DNA from 4 places in the Streptomyces sp. NPDC002669 genome. Region 3 is predicted to be linked to each of the others. Evidence: riboswitches for the same ligand, from Rfam matches in the RefSeq annotation. Region 3 holds a riboswitch; each other region holds the start of a gene.
The links. Region 3 has a riboswitch for cyclic di-AMP ahead of ACFYW1_RS26565 (M23 family metallopeptidase). Riboswitches for the same ligand answer to the same signal wherever they lie in the genome.
Positions count from the first base shown of each region.

Region 1: it holds a riboswitch for cyclic di-AMP, as region 3 does, so the genes downstream of both, ACFYW1_RS16610 (transglycosylase family protein) here and ACFYW1_RS26565 (M23 family metallopeptidase) in region 3, are expected to answer to the same signal.
Region 2: it holds a riboswitch for cyclic di-AMP, as region 3 does, so the genes downstream of both, ACFYW1_RS22655 (NlpC/P60 family protein) here and ACFYW1_RS26565 (M23 family metallopeptidase) in region 3, are expected to answer to the same signal.
Region 4: it holds a riboswitch for cyclic di-AMP, as region 3 does, so the genes downstream of both, ACFYW1_RS32290 (M23 family metallopeptidase) here and ACFYW1_RS26565 (M23 family metallopeptidase) in region 3, are expected to answer to the same signal.

Region 1 is NZ_JBIAQQ010000009.1:146,056-150,259, forward strand. It holds gene ACFYW1_RS16600 (cytochrome P450) at 1-896, shown strand, start outside; gene ACFYW1_RS16605 (transglycosylase family protein) at 1,003-1,995, shown strand; cyclic di-AMP (ydaO/yuaA leader) riboswitch at 2,307-2,478, shown strand; gene ACFYW1_RS16610 (transglycosylase family protein) at 2,482-3,252, shown strand; gene eno (phosphopyruvate hydratase) at 3,575-4,204, shown strand, end outside.
Region 2 is NZ_JBIAQQ010000015.1:139,969-144,172, forward strand. It holds gene pcrA (DNA helicase PcrA) at 1-1,752, opposite strand, end outside; cyclic di-AMP (ydaO/yuaA leader) riboswitch at 1,997-2,166, shown strand; gene ACFYW1_RS22655 (NlpC/P60 family protein) at 2,165-3,313, shown strand; gene ACFYW1_RS22660 (hypothetical protein) at 3,473-3,826, opposite strand; gene ACFYW1_RS22665 (NlpC/P60 family protein) at 4,183-4,204, shown strand, end outside.
Region 3 is NZ_JBIAQQ010000020.1:54,212-58,415, reverse strand. It holds gene ACFYW1_RS26575 (M16 family metallopeptidase) at 1-599, shown strand, start outside; gene ACFYW1_RS26570 (M16 family metallopeptidase) at 623-2,005, shown strand; cyclic di-AMP (ydaO/yuaA leader) riboswitch at 2,240-2,404, shown strand; gene ACFYW1_RS26565 (M23 family metallopeptidase) at 2,418-3,221, shown strand; gene ACFYW1_RS26560 (GntR family transcriptional regulator) at 3,457-4,182, shown strand.
Region 4 is NZ_JBIAQQ010000030.1:23,657-27,860, reverse strand. It holds gene ACFYW1_RS32305 (SHOCT domain-containing protein) at 1-370, opposite strand, end outside; tRNA gene ACFYW1_RS32300 (tRNA-Met) at 608-681, shown strand; gene ACFYW1_RS32295 (PP2C family protein-serine/threonine phosphatase) at 871-2,031, shown strand; cyclic di-AMP (ydaO/yuaA leader) riboswitch at 2,304-2,456, shown strand; gene ACFYW1_RS32290 (M23 family metallopeptidase) at 2,579-3,661, shown strand; gene ACFYW1_RS32285 (aldo/keto reductase) at 3,837-4,204, shown strand, end outside.

The DNA.
Region 1 (4,204 bases), on a different contig from region 3:
CGGACCGCCTCATCGACCGCTTCGCCGAGGAGGGGAGGGCGGACCTCATCCACGACTTCGCCTTCCCGCTCCCCATCTACGCGATCTGCGACCTGCTGGGCGTGCCGCCCGAGGACCAGGACGACTTCCGGGACTGGGCGGGCATGATGATCCGCCACGGCGGCGGCCCGCGCGGCGGGGTGGCCAGGTCGGTGAAGAAGATGCGCGGCTACCTCGCCGAGCTGATCCACCGCAAGCGCGAGAACCCGGGGGAGGACCTGATCTCGGGGCTGATCCGGGCCAGCGACCACGGCGAGCACCTCACCGAGAACGAGGCCGCGGCCATGGCCTTCATCCTGCTCTTCGCCGGGTTCGAGACGACGGTCAACCTCATCGGCAACGGCGTCCACTCCCTGCTGCGCGACCCGGAGCAGCGCGCCCTGCTCCAGCACTCCATCGAGACGGAGGAGGGCGCGCTGCTGGAGACCGGGATCGAGGAGCTGCTGCGGTACGACGGTCCGGTCGAGCTGGCGACCTGGCGGTTCGCCACCGAGCCGCTGACACTCGGCGGACAGGACATCGCGGCCGGGGACCCCGTGCTCGTGGTGCTCGCCGCCGCCGACCGCGACCCGGAACGCTTCTCGGAACCCGACACCCTGGACCTCGCGCGGCGTGACAATCAGCACCTCGGATACGGGCACGGCATCCACTACTGCCTGGGCGCGCCGCTCGCCCGGCTGGAGGGCCGGACCGCGCTCGCCACGCTGCTGAGACGCCTCCCCGACCTGCGGCTCGCGGTGGAATCCGGCGATCTGCGGTGGCGCGGCGGGCTCATCATGCGCGGACTGCGCACCCTTCCCGTGGAGTTCACGCCGGAGTCCGGACGGGCCGGAAGTGACTCCTCGTCAACTCTGTGACTTTTACGTGATCCGCGCTGCATCGACTTGTGACTCCCGTTCGAGTCCAGCTAGGTTCACCGTTCGACCCACCAGACACACGTCAGCTACACGGAAGGCAAACCCCATGGGCTCCGCGAACGGCAAACACCGTCGCCCCCGTCAGGCACCCGCCATCGTCGTCGCCGCGGGCGTGACCGGGTCCGCCATCGCCATCCCGCTGCTCGGCGCGTCCGGTGCGCACGCGGCCGACGCCACGACCTGGGACCGGGTGGCCGAGTGCGAGAGCGGCGGCACATGGAGCGCCGACTTCGGCAACGGCTCCTACGGCGGGCTCCAGCTCTCGCCGGAGACCTGGAAGGCGTACGGCGGCGAGTCGTACGCCGAGCGCGCCGACCTCGCCAGCCGGGCGCAGCAGATCGCCGTGGCCCAGAAGGTCCTGGAGGACCAGGGGCCGCAGGCGTGGCCCAGCTGCGCGGTCATCTCCGGCCTCGCGACGGACGGGACGCTGCCCGGCGTCGACCCGGGGACCACGCCCTCCGCCGACCCGGAGCAGGGCGGGGAGCCCGCCGGGGAGACGTCGAAGACTCCGGCCGACCCGGCGAGCGGCGCCACGGAGGGCGCGGACGGCGCGGGTGCCGTGGACGGCACGGACGGTGCCGACGAGCCGTCAGGGACGGTCACGCCGTCTCCGGACCCCTCGTCCGGCACCCCCACCGCACCGCCCTCGGAGGGCTCCGCCGAGGGCTCCACGAAGGCCCCGTCCGACACGCCCGGGGAGTCCCTCCCGTCCGGTTCACCTGAATCGTCCAGCGGTCAGGGCGGCAAGCACCGCGGCACCCCGGCCGTCGAGGACGGCCGCGGGACCGGCGCCGGCGAGGGCCGCGAGCCGGGCCGTCACGCCTCCCGGGGCGGCGACGGCGCGCGCGACACGGAAGCCCCGGCCGCCGGCGACCCGTACACCGTCCGCCCCGGCGACAACCTCTGGGCCATCGCCGACGCGCAGAAGGTCCCTGGTGGGTGGGCTGCGCTGTACGAGGCGAACAGGGACGAGGTCGGCTCCGACCCGGACCTCATCCTTCCCGGCCAGCGGCTCGACCTCGGTGTGACGGCCGAGTGAGAGCCGCGTGAGAGCGGCCTGACGACCGGCTGAAAAAGACCCCGGAACCGGGGCAGTTCAGGGACCTATGTCCACTTATGCGTAAGTGAGACATGGGTCTCTTTGCGTCAACTGGCGTGTCGCGCGCCGGGAAACCCTTCGCATCGGCCCCGACCTGCGGAAACAATAGATCCTCAGATGCAAGTAAGGGCTTATTGTCCGATGTGTCCATCTTTGAATGTGGGGGTTGCGTATGTTTACGGTCGGAACCGCTCGCACCGCGGGCCCCGTCGACCGTCACGCCGAATCCTGCCGTCGGTCGGAGGGAACAGACGCGTAAAGCGCCGTAGGCAGGAGCGGGGGACCCAGGTAGGCGCCGGCCCCGATCGTCGAAGGACGCATCAGGACCGGCTTGGGGTGAAGTCGCGTGCTAGGACGTGCGACCGGGCAACTCACTTGGCCCGAACCCGACAGCTCACCTCGTAGGCGTCGGTGAGGAGAAGTTCCATGCTGTTTTCCAGCAAGGGCAAGCACCGCCGCCCGTCCAAGGCCGTCCGCATCGCCACGCTCGCCGGTGTCACCGGTGCCGCCGTCGCCGTCCCCCTGATGGGTGCGACCGGCGCCTCCGCCGCCTCCGTCGCCACCTGGGACGCCGTCGCCCAGTGCGAGTCCGGTGGCAACTGGTCGATCAACACCGGCAACGGCTACTACGGTGGCCTGCAGTTCTCCCAGTCCAGCTGGGCCGCCGCCGGTGGTCTGCAGTACGCCCCCCGCGCCGACCTGGCCACCAAGGCCCAGCAGATCGCCACCGCCGAGCGCCTCCTCGACATGCAGGGCCCGGGTGCCTGGGCCTGCGCCGGCGCCGGCGGCCTGCGCAACGACGGCGTCGACCCGGGCGTCGACACCGGCTCCTCCGGCTCCACCGAGAAGTCCGGCTCCACGCAGCAGCAGAGCGCCCCGGCCGCCCCGAAGCAGCAGTCGCAGCCGACCCGCCAGGCCCAGCCGAAGCAGGAGCGCACCGAGGCCCCCGCCGCCTCCCGCTCCGAGCGCTCCGCGGCCCCGCGGGCCGAGGCCAGGAAGACCGTCACCACCCCGACCGGCAAGAAGGTCAAGAAGGGCGACGGCGAGTACAAGGTCGTCACCGGCGACTCGCTGAGCAAGATCGCCGCCGACCGGGGCGTCGAGGGCGGCTGGCAGAAGCTGTTCGAGCTGAACAAGGACATCGTCGAGAACGCCGACCTGATCTACCCGGGTCAGCAGCTGCACCTGACGAAGTAGCCGGGATCCTCTCCTCCCCGGTGGCCCCGGCCCGCGCGACCCTCCGTACGCGCGGGCCGGGGTTTCCGCCTTCCCGCCGCGCGGGCGGCCACCGGCCCCCGCGGCCCCTTCCGTCGGAGCCCTCCGGGAGGGTTTGTTCAACTCCTGTAGTTACTGACCGGTAAAAATCTGGCCTTTCCTCCCGCATTGTCCGCCCTCGGGTCCTTTTTCGTCCCAGGGGACGGGCGGTCGTCGGGCTGATCGGGCCCGGCCGGTTAGGCTCTTGTCGCAAGGCCAAAGCGACCCTGCACAACCAGCGTCATATCCCAGAAGGAGATGCCTCGTGCCGTCCATCGACGTCGTCGTAGCCCGGGAAATCCTCGACTCCCGCGGAAACCCCACGGTCGAGGTCGAGGTCGGCCTCGACGACGGCAGCACGGGCCGTGCTGCCGTTCCGTCCGGCGCCTCCACCGGTGCGTTCGAGGCCATCGAGCTCCGTGACGGCGACCCCAACCGCTACCAGGGCAAGGGCGTCGAGAAGGCCGTCCTCGCCGTGATCGAGCAGATCGGCCCGGAGCTCGTCGGCTACGACGCCACCGAGCAGCGGCTGATCGACCAGGCGATGTTCGACCTGGACGCCACGGAGAACAAGGGCTCGCTCGGCGCCAACGCCATCCTCGGCGTCTCGCTGGCCGTCGCCCACGCCGCGTCCGAGGCATCGGACCTGCCGCTGTTCCGCTACCTGGGCGGCCCGAACGCGCACCTGCTGCCCGTTCCGATGATGAACATCCTCAACGGCGGCTCGCACGCCGACTCCAACGTGGACATCCAGGAGTTCATGATCGCCCCGATCGGGGCGGAGTCCTTCTCCGAGGCCCTGCGCTGGGGCACCGAGGTCTACCACACGCTGAAGAAGGTCCTGAAGGCCAAGGGCCTGTCGACCGGTCTCGGCGACGAGGGCGGCTTCGCGCCG
Region 2 (4,204 bases), on a different contig from region 3:
GGCCACCGAGGCGAGTTCCTGGAGGTTCTCGATCCGGGTCTCGTCCTGCGGGTCGGTGGACGCCTGGAGTTCGGCCAGGTAGCCCGTGCGTTCCAGGACGGCCTCCAGGACCACCGCGGGGCCCGCGCCGGACTCGACGATCGTGCGCAGCTCCTCCATCAGCGTGTTGAACCGCTTGACGGCGTTGGCCGACCGGGCCGCCATGCCGTACGCCTCGTCGACCCGGCGCAGCGCCTGCGGGAAGGTGATCCGCTCCCGCAGGGACAGGGCGTCGATCATCGCCTCGGCCCGGTCGCCGATGCCGCGCTTGGGCACGTTGAGGATGCGGCGCAGCGGGACGGTGTCCTCCGGATTGGCGAGGACGCGCAGGTAGGCCAGGATGTCCCGGACCTCCTTGCGCTCGTAGAAGCGCACGCCGCCGACGACCTTGTAGGGCAGCCCGACGCGGATGAAGATCTCCTCGAAGACACGGGACTGGGCGTTCGTCCGGTAGAAGATCGCGACGTCACCGGCCTTGGCGTCGCCCGCGTCGGTGAGCCGGTCGATCTCGTCCGCGACGAACTGCGCCTCGTCGTGCTCGGTGTCGGCGACGTAGCCGGTGATCCGGGCGCCCGTGCCGGCGTTCGTCCACAGGTTCTTGGGGCGGCGGCTCTCGTTGCGTTCGATGACCGCGTTGGCGGCGGACAGGATCGTCTGCGTGGAGCGGTAGTTCTGCTCCAGGAGGATCGTGGTCGCGTCCGGGTAGTCCTCCTCGAACTGGAGGATGTTGCGGATGGTCGCGCCGCGGAAGGCGTAGATCGACTGGTCCGCGTCACCCACGACGCACAGCTCGGCCGGGGCGTCGCCCTCGCCCGCCGGCCCGACCAGCTCCCGCACGAGGGTGTACTGGGCGTGGTTGGTGTCCTGGTACTCGTCGACCAGGACGTGCCGGAAGCGGCGGCGGTAGTGCTCGGCGACGTCGGGGAACGCCTGGAGCAGGTGGACCGTCGTCATGATGATGTCGTCGAAGTCCAGCGCGTTGGCCTCGCGCAGCCGGGACTGGTACATCGTGTACGCCTGGGCGAGCGTCTTCTCGAAGCCGTCGGCGGCCTGGCCGGCGAAGGTCTCCTCGTCGATCAGCTCGTTCTTCAGGTTGGAGACCTTGGCCGTGAACGACTTCGGCGGGAAGCGCTTCGGGTCCAGGTCGAGGTCGCGGCAGACCAGGGCCATCAGTCGCTTGGAGTCGGCCGCGTCGTAGATCGAGAACGACGAGGTGAAGCCGAGCTTCTTCGACTCGCGGCGCAGGATGCGCACGCACGCGCTGTGGAAGGTCATGACCCACATGGCGTTGGCGCGCGGTCCGACGAGCTGCTCGACGCGCTCCTTCATCTCGCCGGCGGCCTTGTTGGTGAAGGTGATCGCCAGGATCTGGCCGGGGTGCACCCCGCGCTCGGCCAGGAGGTGGGCGATCCGGTGGGTCAGCACCCGGGTCTTCCCGGAACCGGCCCCGGCGACGATGAGCAGCGGGGCGCCCGCGTGCACGACGGCGGCGCGCTGTTCGGTGTTCAGCCCGTCGAGGAGCGCCGCCGGGTCGATGACCGGGCGGGGGGCGCCGTCGCGGTAGTACGCGTCCCTGGGCGGCGGCCCGTCGAACACGTCCCCGAAGAGCCCCTCCGGCACCTCTTCGGGTGCGGTGTCCTCGGGGGGCGGCGGGGGCTCTTCCTCCGAGTGCTGGAGGCCGGCCAGGAAACTGTCGTCAAAGAGGCTGCTCATCGCTTGTCGAGTCTAAGCCGCCGCGCGGACACCCGACGGGCCCTTGCCGAACCGCTCCCGGCGGACACGCACGGGGAGCGGGCGCGCACACCACGTGAGGGGTTCCGGTCCCCCGGCCGCCCCCGCCACCCAGGTCACGAAAATGTATCGGGCATATCGAACATCGACCTTCCCAGCGGCACACCGGTTGGCTAGCGTGCTCGACCGGGCAGCCCGTACCCCCTTTGCGGCGAACCACGCCGAGCGGGAGCCCGCGCCGAATCCGGGCTGCCCTCGCGGGCGTTCGGAGCCGGGGACCCAACAGGCAAGACCGGGGTGAATCGGTCCTCATCCCCCACTGAACGGACCGTAGGGCAGCCTTCCGTTCCGCCCGAACCCGACAGCTAACCCGGCAGGCGGTCCACGGAAGGAGATGCCCGACTTGGCATCGCACCGCAAACCGCGCCCCCGGACGTTCAGCAACGCACCGGCCGTCGGACTCACCACGGCGGCGCTGGCGTCCGTGACCCTGCTCTCCACGCAGAGCGCCACGGCCGCGCCCGACCCGAAGCCCGGCATCGAGGACGTCCAGAAGAAGGTCGACGACCTCTACCGGCAGGCGGGCACCGCGACCCAGAAGTACAACCTGGCCAAGGAGGCCTCCACCGCCCAGCGCGCCAAGGTCCGGGGCCTGCTGGACGACGTGGCCGAGCGCGCCGACAAGCTCAACGAGGCGCGCCGGACGCTCGGCGCCTACGCCGCCGCGCAGTACCGCAACGGCTCCATCGCGCCGACCGCCACCTTCTTCCTGGCCGACGACCCGCAGGCGTACTTCGACCAGAGCCGGCTGCTGGACCGGATGACCGGTCGGCAGCAGAAGGCGGTCACCGACTTCCAGACCCAGCAGGCCAGGGTGGCGAAGAAGCGCTCCGAGGCGGTACGGAGCCTGGAGACCCTGACGACGACCCAGGCCACGCTGCGCACCAGCAAGCAGAACGTCCAGAAGAAGCTGGGCGAGGCGCGCACGCTGTTGTCGAAGCTGACCGCCGAGGAGAAGGCGCGGCTCGCGGCGCTGGAGCGGAAGAAGGAGGCGGAGGCCAGGCGCAAGGCCGAGGAACTGGCGAAGCAGCAGGCCGCCGCCAAGGCGGAGGCGGACCGCAGGGCCGAGGAGGCCGCGAAGGAGGCGGGCTCCGGCAGCGGTACGGGCACCGGTACCGGCTCGGACAGCGACGCCACCAGGACGGACAAGGTGCTCGCCTTCGCCCGGGCCCAGATCGGCAAGCCGTACGTCTGGGGCGCGACCGGCCCGGACTCGTACGACTGCTCCGGGCTCACCCAGGCCGCGTGGAAGGCGGCGGGCGTCGACCTGCCGCGCACCACCTGGGACCAGGTGAAGGTCGGCACCCGGGTCGCCACGGCGGACCTGCGGCCGGGCGACCTCGTCTTCTTCTACGACGACATCAGCCACGTCGGCATCTACAAGGGCGACGGGATGATGATCCACGCGCCGAAGCCCGGGGCGAACGTGCGCGAGGAGTCGATCTACTACATGCCGATCTACGGCAGCGTGCGCCCGGCGTGACGACCGCGTCGGCCGGGCTCGCCGCTCCGGGCCCGGCCGGCACCCCGGCCCGGCCGCTGCCCCGCCTCGCGCGGCGGGTCGGCGGCCGGGCCGGGGCCGGCAGCGGGCGAACAGGCGATCGGGCAGACCTCGGGCCGGCACGGGGCCCGGGAGGCGGGCTCAGGTCCAGAGCGTGGCGATGAAGATGTTGGCGAGCGTCAGGCCGCCGACCGCCGCGAAGACGCCCTTGTCGACCGTCTCCTCGTCCCGCTTGACGTAGACGAGCGCGAGGATGACGACCAGGATCAGCGTCTTGATCCCGATCTTGATGTTGTTCACGTGGCCGCCGTCGGCCTCGTTCAGCCCGACCAGCGCGACACCGGTGACCAGCATGGTCAGCGCACCGTGCAGCATCGCCGGTACGAACCGGGCCGTGCCCGCACCCATCGCCTTCATCTGGGTCAGGAAACCACCCAGCAGCGAGGCGATGCCGATGACGTGCAGGGCGACGAAGACATGAATGAGTACGTCCATGAGGCCGCAGCCTAACCCCGCCCATATCACCGCCCCGCAGGCAGGTGCGACTTCCCGGCCGCTTCACTCGTGTCTGTACCCAATGCCTCGCTCTGGTGCAATTTCCTCGATCACTCAACGACAACGCCACGCCAAATTCGGGCAATAAGCGTCATTACGACTCCTGCCCGTGCCCCGGGTCTAGCGTCCCTGACCAGGTGACCGGCTCCATCGCCGCTCCGTCCCCGGACGGCGCACCGGTCGCCCCGCCGGGCGGTCCGGCGGCGGGCCGCTCCCCCGTGGCGCCCGTCGCCGGTTCGCCGGTGGGCCCGTCGGTAGTCCCCGACGGGCAGTCATCAGGAAGGACGCACGCCCTCGTGGCAGCGCATCGAAAACCCA
Region 3 (4,204 bases):
AGGTTCCGGCGCGCGCCCTGATGGCCGCCTACCGGCTGCCGCACGACGGCACCCGGGAGTGCGACGCGGCGGACCTCGCGCTGACCGTGCTCGGCGGCGGCGAGTCGTCGCGGCTGTACAACCGTCTCGTCCGCCGCGACCGCACGGCCGTGGCGGCCGGGTTCGGACTGCTGCGACTGGCCGGAGCGCCCTCGCTCGGCTGGCTGGACGTCAAGATGTCCGGCGGGGTCGAGGTGCCGGAGGTCGAGACCGCGGTCGACGAGGAACTCGCCCGGTTCGCCGCCGAGGGCCCCACGCCCGAGGAAATGGAGCGGGCGCAGGCCCAGTTGGAGCGCGAGTGGCTGGACCGGCTCGGCACGGTCGCGGGCCGCGCGGACGAACTGTGCCGCTTCGCCGTGCTGTTCGGCGACCCGCAGCTCGCCCTGACCGCCGTGCAGCGGGTGCTCGACGTGACTGCGGAGGAGGTCCGGGCCGCGGCCGGGGCCCAGCTGCGCCCGGACAACCGGGCGGTGCTGGTCTACGAGCCGGTCGAGTCGGCCGAGGCCGCCGACGAGACCGACGCCGACGACACCGACGCGCACGAAGGAGCGGGCAAGTGACCGACGCCGCGACTGGAGTTTCGATGCAGTACCACCCGCAGCCGGCCCCCGGCGTCGCACGGCCCTGGGCCTTTCCCGCCCCGGAGCGGGGGTCCCTGCCCAACGGCCTGACGGTGCTGCGCTGCCACCGCCCCGGCCAGCAGGTCGTCGCGGTGGAGATCTTCCTCGACGCCCCGCTGGACGCCGAGCCCGAGGGCTTCGACGGCGTGGCCACGATCATGTCGAGGGCGCTCTCCGAGGGCACGGACAAGCACACGGCGGAGGAGTTCGCCGCCGAGCTGGAGCGCTGCGGCGCCACTCTCGACACCCACGCCGACCACCCCGGCGTCCGGGTCTCCCTGGAGGTCCCGGCCTCCCGGCTCGCCAAGGCCCTGGCCCTGGTCGCCGAGGCGCTCCGGGCGCCCGCCTTCCCGGACGGCGAGATCGAGCGGCTGGTGCGCAACCGGCTCGACGAGATCCCGCACGAGCAGGCCAACCCGGCCAGGCGCGCCGCCAAGCAGCTCTCCAAGGAACTGTTCCCGGCCGCGGCGCGGATGTCGCGCCCGCGTCAGGGCACCGAGGAGACCGTGGAGCGGATCGACTCGGCGGCGGTGCGCGCGTTCTTCGACGCCCACGTCAGGCCGTCCGCCGCGACCGCCGTGGTCGTCGGCGACCTCACCGGCATCGACCTGGACGCCCTGCTCGCCGACACGCTCGGCGACTGGTCGGGCGAGCCCGCCGTGCCCCGGACCGCCCCGCCGATCACCGCCGACGACACCGGCCGGGTCGTGATCGTCGACCGTCCGGGCGCGGTGCAGACGCAGTTGCTGATCGGCCGGATCGGCGCCGACCGGCACGACAGCGTGTGGCCGGCCCAGATGCTCGGCACGTACTGCCTGGGCGGCACGCTCACCTCCCGGCTGGACCGGGTGCTGCGCGAGGAGAAGGGCTACACCTACGGCGTGCGGGCCTTCGCCCAGGTGCTGCGGTCGTCCGCCCCGGACTCCGAGTCGGGCGCGACCGGTGCCTCGATGATCGCCATCAGCGGATCCGTGGACACGGAGTCCACCGAGCCGGCGCTCAAGGACCTGTGGACGGTCCTGCGGACCCTGGCGGCGGAGGGACTGACGGACGAGGAGCGCGAGACGGCCGTGCAGAACCTCGTGGGCGTGGCGCCCCTGAAGTTCGAGACCGCGGCCTCCGTCGCGAGCACCCTCGCCGACCAGGTCGAGCAGCACCTCCCCGACGACTACCAGGCACAGCTGTACGCCAGGCTCGCGGAGACCGGCACGGTCGAGGCGACCGCGGCGGTCGTCAACGCGTTCCCGGAGGACCGGCTGGTCACGATCCTCGTCGGTGACGCGGCCCGGATCGCGGAGCCGGTCCGCGCCCTGGGCATCGGAGAGGTCTCGGTGGTCTCCGGCTGACGAGCGGCCCTGCCGGAAGACAGAAGGCCGGATAGTCGCATATCGGGACGAAGGGAGGGTTGCGGCGAAGAGGGTTTCGCCGCAACCCTCCCTTTTGTCCGCTCTTGGGGAGAGGTTGCCTGGTTGCCCTGTGGGATGCGCTACAAAACGGCCTGTCCGTTTGGTGAACGTAAGCGGTCCCGCTTAGCGTCGGCTCGGCTGTCCGCCACTTGTATGCCGCAACCGCGACGTACCGGGCAGTCATCGCCGAGTCCCCGTACGGCGCGAGCCAGGGGAGCCGGGGACCCATGAAGTCCCTGGGGTGAATCGGAGGCCCGAGCCGCGACGGCCGGGGCGTCCGTAGGAGACCTTCCTGCTCCGAACCCGTCAGCTAACCCGGTAGGCGAGAAGGAAGGAAAGGACCAGCCACTTCATGGCGTTCACCCGTGCCACCGGGAAGCATCGTGCCCCGAGCCGCCTGACGCGCGGGAGCGCGAAGGCCGTCGGCGTCGCGACCCTGGCCACCACCGGAGTCATCGGCGGCCTGGCCTCCCCTGCCCTCGCCGCGGGCTCCGACGCCCCCTCCGCGAGCGGGGCCGGCCTGAACCAGGTCATCGCCATCGACGCGACCCTCGCCGACCAGATCGAGGCCCAGGCCGACGCCCAGCAGCACCAGGCCGATGCCGTGGCGAAGGCGAAGGCGGAGGCCGAGAAGAAGGCCGAAGCCAGGAAGAAGGCCGTGGCGAAGGCCAGGGCCGAGGCGAAGCGCGCGGCCGAGGAGCGTGCCGAGGAGGCGCGTGCCGCCCGGTCCGCCGAGCGTGCCCGGCTGGGCGCCTTCCAGCTGCCGCTCGCCGGTTCGTACATCAGCACCGGCTACAAGGCCGGCGGCTCGCTCTGGTCCTCCGGCAGCCACTCGGGCGTCGACTTCCACGCCGCCTCCGGCAGCTCCGTCGTCGCCGTCGGCGCCGGTACGGTCGTCGAGGCCGGCTGGGGCGGCGCGTACGGCAACAACGTCGTGCTCCGGATGACGGACGGGACGTACACGCAGTACGGGCACCTCTCCTCGATCGGCGTCTCCGTCGGCCAGCGCGTCGGCGCGGGCCAGCAGATCGGCCTCTCCGGCTCGACCGGCAACTCCACCGGGCCCCACCTCCACTTCGAGGCCCGCACGACCCCGGAGTACGGCTCCGACGTGAACCCCGTCGCGTACCTGCGCGCCCACGGCGTCAACGTCTGACCCGAGCACCCCGCGGCACCCTCCACGCCCTTCCGATGGCCCCGGCAGCCCGCCGGGGCCATCGGCGTATCCGTCAAGGGGCCCGGTGCGGGTGCCCGCCCGCCGAACCGCCCCGCGGCCAAAAGATATTCATGAATTTCCGTCCGGCATCGGAAACACGGTCGCATTGCAATAGAGTCACGGGGCAGGTATCGGCCGGCCGCGGTGTGCGGGGGATCGAGGCGGAGGTTCGGACATGCGCATTCCGGCGCATTCGGTATGCACGGCAATTCGTGACGACATCGTCTCGGGTTTCTTCGAGCGGGGCAGCCGACTCACCGAGGAGTTGCTGGCGCGCCGGTACGGGGTTTCCCGGGTCCCGGTGCGGGAGGCGTTGCGGACCCTGGAGTCGGAGGGGTTCGTGGTCACCCGCCGTCACGCGGGCGCCTGTGTCGCCGAGCCCACCGAGCTGGAGGCCGCCGATCTCCTGGAGGTCCGGATGCTGCTGGAGCCGCTGGGCGCCGCGCGCGCCGCCCGGCGCCGCACCGAGGCACACCTCAAGGTGCTGCGCGGCCTGGTCAGGCTCGGCCGGGACCGGGCCGGGCGGGGCGAGACGGAGGACCTGCGCCCGCTGGACGGCTGGTTCCACGAGACGCTGGTGCAGGCATCGGGCAGCCCCGGTCTGACCGCCCTGCTCACCCAGCTCCGACACAAGACCGCCTGGATGTACACGGTCGAGCCGCCCGCCCGGCCGATGGACTCCTGGGCCGAGCGCGGGGCCATCGTGGACGCGGTGGCGCGCCGTGACGCGGACCGGGCCAGGGCGCTGGCCGCCCAGCACGTCGAACGGGCCGCGGCCGCGCACCGGCTGCGCCGGACGGACCGGCCGGGGGGCCGCACGGCCCGGCGGCCCGCCGTACCGCGCACCGACCGGGTGAGGACCTCGCAACATCCCGTAAACACCACGGGCGCGCGGCATTAACAATCGGGCCGTATAAAAAGGG
Region 4 (4,204 bases), on a different contig from region 3:
CCGTGAGGGCGCCCCGGTCCCTGAGGTCGGCGAGCCTGGCCAGGTCGTCGACGTGGCTGCCGTGTTTCGGGCCGTCCCCGCCCGAGGTGCCCGCCGCCTCCCGTACGTACGCCTTGAAGGCCGCGTCCCGGTCCTGGGCCTCCTTGATGTCCCGTCTGCTCATGGACTTGCCGCGCACGATCACGTACACCAGCACCCCGATGTACGGCAGCAGCAGCGTCAGGACCAGCCAGGCCGCCTTGCCCCAGCCGCTGAGGTCGTGGCTGCGGAAGATGTCCGTGATGACCTTGAAGAGCAGGAACAGCCACATGACCCAGAGGAAGAACCAGAGCATGGTCCAGAAGAGGTCGAGCAACGAGTAGTCGTCCACGGTTCGCTCCCGATCAGTGCGATGTCGTCGCGTCGGTCGGCCGGTCGATGAAATCAGTCATATCACCGCATATCGGTACGCGCGCGCCGTCCGAGGTCAGGTCCGGACAGGGCCCGGGCGGGGTCCCGGGTCCGGATCGCCGGTGCGGTCCGTGGGCCGGAGGCGGTCCGGGTGAAGCCCCGGGGAACCCGAGTGGTCATGAGTGCGCCGGGAATGGCGTAGAGTTGTGTTCACCGACGCGGGGTGGAGCAGCTCGGTAGCTCGCTGGGCTCATAACCCAGAGGTCGCAGGTTCAAATCCTGTCCCCGCTACTGAAGAGTCAGGCCCGGCACGCATGCAGCGTGCCGGGCCTGACTCGTTTCGTTCTCCCGTCCCGCCCCACGCCCCGTCCCCCCATTGGCCGATGAGCGGTCGCCGCGCCGTCGCGTTCCGGGGAGTCTGGGGGCGGGGCGCGGTTCCGTCCGCAGCCGCGGACGTACCGGGCAGGAGACCAACGGGTGGTGTGGAAGCGGGAGCAGCGGCGCGGCGGGCACGTCGACGGCGGCGTCGGCACCCGGCGGTTCGTACGGGCGATGCCCGCCTTGATGATCGTCGGCGGGCTGGTGTTCGACATCTTCACGCCGCCGACCTTCACCGCCATCCCGCTGTTCGTGGCGGCGCCGCTGATCGCCGCCCCGTTCTTCTCGCTCTCCCGCACCGTCAGCACCGGCATCGCCTCGATGCTGGCCGTCATCGCGCTGCGGCTGTCCAGCAGCACGCTGCCCGAAGTGGTGCCGCTGATCGAGCTGCTGACCCTGGCCACCGTCTCGGTCCTCGCGGTCGTGATCAACGGGGTGGTGCGGCGCGGCAACGAGCAGCTGGCCTCCGCGCGGGTCATCGCGGAGACCGCCATGCGCGCGGTGCTGCCGAAGCCGTCCGAGCGGATCGGCGGACTGCGCGTGGCGGCGCGGTACGTGGCGGCGCAGGCGGACGAGTTCGTCGGCGGCGACCTGTTCGCCGTGACGGACACCCCGTACGGGGTGCGGCTGGTGGTCGGGGACGTGCGGGGCAAGGGCCTCGAAGCCGTGGGGACGGTGGCGGTGGTCATCGGGGCGTTCCGCGAGGCGGCCGAGCAGGAGCACTCGCTGGAGGGCGTGGCGTGGCGGCTGGAACGGGCGCTGGCGCGGGAGGAGGCGAGGCGGGGCGGGCTCGACGTGCTGGAGGGGTTCATCACCGCCGTGCTGGCCGAGATCCCGTCCGGGCCGGCCCGGGTGCGCGTCGTCAACCGCGGCCACCCCGAACCGATCCTGCTGCATCCCGACGGGGCGCTGGAGGTGCTGAGGCCCACCGAGCCCGCGCTGCCGCTCGGGATGGACCTGGGCGCGTGGCCGCAGCGGACGGACGAGTGGGAGCTGCCGGCCGGGACGACCCTGCTCCTGTACACGGACGGCCTCTCCGAGGCACGGAACGCCGAAGGGGTCTTCTACGACCCGGCGGACCGGCTGCGCGGGCGGATCTTCCCGGGGCCCGAGGAGCTGCTGTCCGCGCTGACCGACGACGTGCGCCTGCACACGGGCGGCGAGACGACCGACGACATGGCGCTGCTCGCGGTCATGCGCCCGGCGGAGGGGGAGCCGGACCGGCGCAGGACCGTGCGGATCGTCGGCCGGGAGGAAGGGTGACGGGCGGGCCCGGGGGCCGGGTTCCGTTCCTTCCGCTCCCGGCGCCACGGTGCGTGATCGAAGGGCGCCGCTCCGCATAACATTTGACGCAACGTCAGAAACGGGGTAGTGGCTGAGGTGCGGTCAACTCGCACGTTTTCATTGGATTATGTCCCGTAAAGTCCAGGCCAAAGACGTGAACGATCAGTGGGAACGGCTTGGAATGCGACCCCGGTGTCTATTAACGTTCGATAACGCAGCGCGGTCGTCCCAGCCGCCGCCAGTGGCGGCACCGTGCGCGAGCGCCGAATTCCGCAAGGGAACCGGGGAACCACCTATATGGGGTGAATCGGACGCCTGTGTCTCGTGAGAGGCAGAGGGGCCCGTAGGAGACCTTCCTGCTCCGAACCCGTCAGCTAACCCGGTAGGCGAGAAGGAAGGAAAGGAGTGCGCCCCCGTGGCGTCCAACAAGCCTGCCCCCGAGGCCCCGTCCCGGTTCACCCCCGACTACGGCTTCGGTGCCGACTTCCCCGCACAGCGCGGTTCCGACACGGCGGCCACCGGGACGGTGACGACGGCATACGGCAGCGACCACGACGCCGGGTTCAACGGTGACTTCAGCGACGGCTACGGCGGCGACTTCCGCACCGAGGGCAACGGCGGCGAGCCCGCGCGCAGCCTGGAGGAGTGGAACCCCACCGAGGAGTCCGTCCGCCCCGTGCGCGGCCGGCACCGCGTCGCCAAGCAGCGCAGCGGACTCGCCCGCAGCTCCACGGTGCTGGGCGTCGGCGTCATCGCGGCGGTCGGCGCGGGCGGCATGGCCACCGCGCAGAGCAAGCCGCCGGTCTCCATCTCCGTCCCCGACTCCATCACGGAGAACCTCCCCGACGCCGCGTCACTTCCCGGCGTGGGTGCTCTGTTCTCCGACGACTCGGACAAGGACGCGTCCGAGGACGTCACCGCCACCACCCCGCTGACCTCCGCCGGCATCACCGCCGCCGAGGCCGAGCAGGGCAGGACGGATGCCGGCGAGGCGCTCCGCGCCCGCATCCTCCAGCAGGCCGAGCAGCAGCAGGACGCGGCCGCCGCCGAGGCCAAGGCCGCGGAGGAGGCGGCCGCCGCGGAGAAGGCCGCCGCCGAGGCGAAGAAGCAGCAGGACGAGGCCGAGGCCAAGGCCGCCGCCGAGAAGAAGAAGGCGGAGGAGGAGGCCAAGAAGAAGGCGGAGGCCCTCCGGCTCGCCAAGCTCGCCGCCAGCTACGCCGTCCCGACCTCCTCGTACACGATCACCTCGACCTACGGCCAGGCCGGTTCGATGTGGTCCTCCGGCCACCACACCGGCCTCGACTTCGCCGCCCCGACCGGCACCCCGGTCAAGGCCGTGCACGGCGGCACCATCAAGTCGGCGGGCTGGTCCGGCTCGTACGGCTACCGCACGGTGCTGGAGCTGGAGGACGGCACGGAGGTCTGGTACTGCCACCAGTCCTCGATCGGTGTCAGCGTCGGCCAGAAGGTCGCCACCGGCGAGACCATCGGCCGCGTCGGCGCGACCGGCAACGTGACCGGACCGCACCTCCACCTGGAGATCCACACCCCCGACGGCACGGGTGTCGACCCGATGGCCTGGCTCCGCGGCAAGGGCCTCAACATCTGAGGCGACCCGGCCCGGCCCGGTCCACCGGCCCATGAACCCCGGCAGTCCTGACGCTCCCCCCCGACGTCAGGACTGCCGGTTTTTCGTGGGAGGTACCGGGCCGGCACGCCCGCGGGCCGCCGGAAAGAACGGGCCCGCCGGAATAGCGGGCCCGTCGGAACTCGTTGATCCACTTATGACTTCTCTTCGTAAGCTGGGCTCCTCCGACCTCCAGGTCTTCCCGCTCGCACTCGGTGGCAACGTCTTCGGCTGGACCGCCGACGAGGCGCAGTCGTTCGCCGTGCTGGACGCCTACGCCGAGGCCGGGGGCAACTTCATCGACACCGCCGACGTGTACTCGGCCTGGGTCCCGGGCAACGAGGGCGGTGAGTCCGAGACCGTCCTCGGCAAGTGGCTCGCCGCGCGCGGCAACCGGTCCGACGTCGTCGTCGCCACGAAGGGCGGCGCCCACCCCGAGTACAAGGGGCTTGCCGCCGCCACCATCAAGGCCGCCGCCGAGGAGTCGCTGCGCCGGCTCGGCACCGACCACATCGATCTCTACTA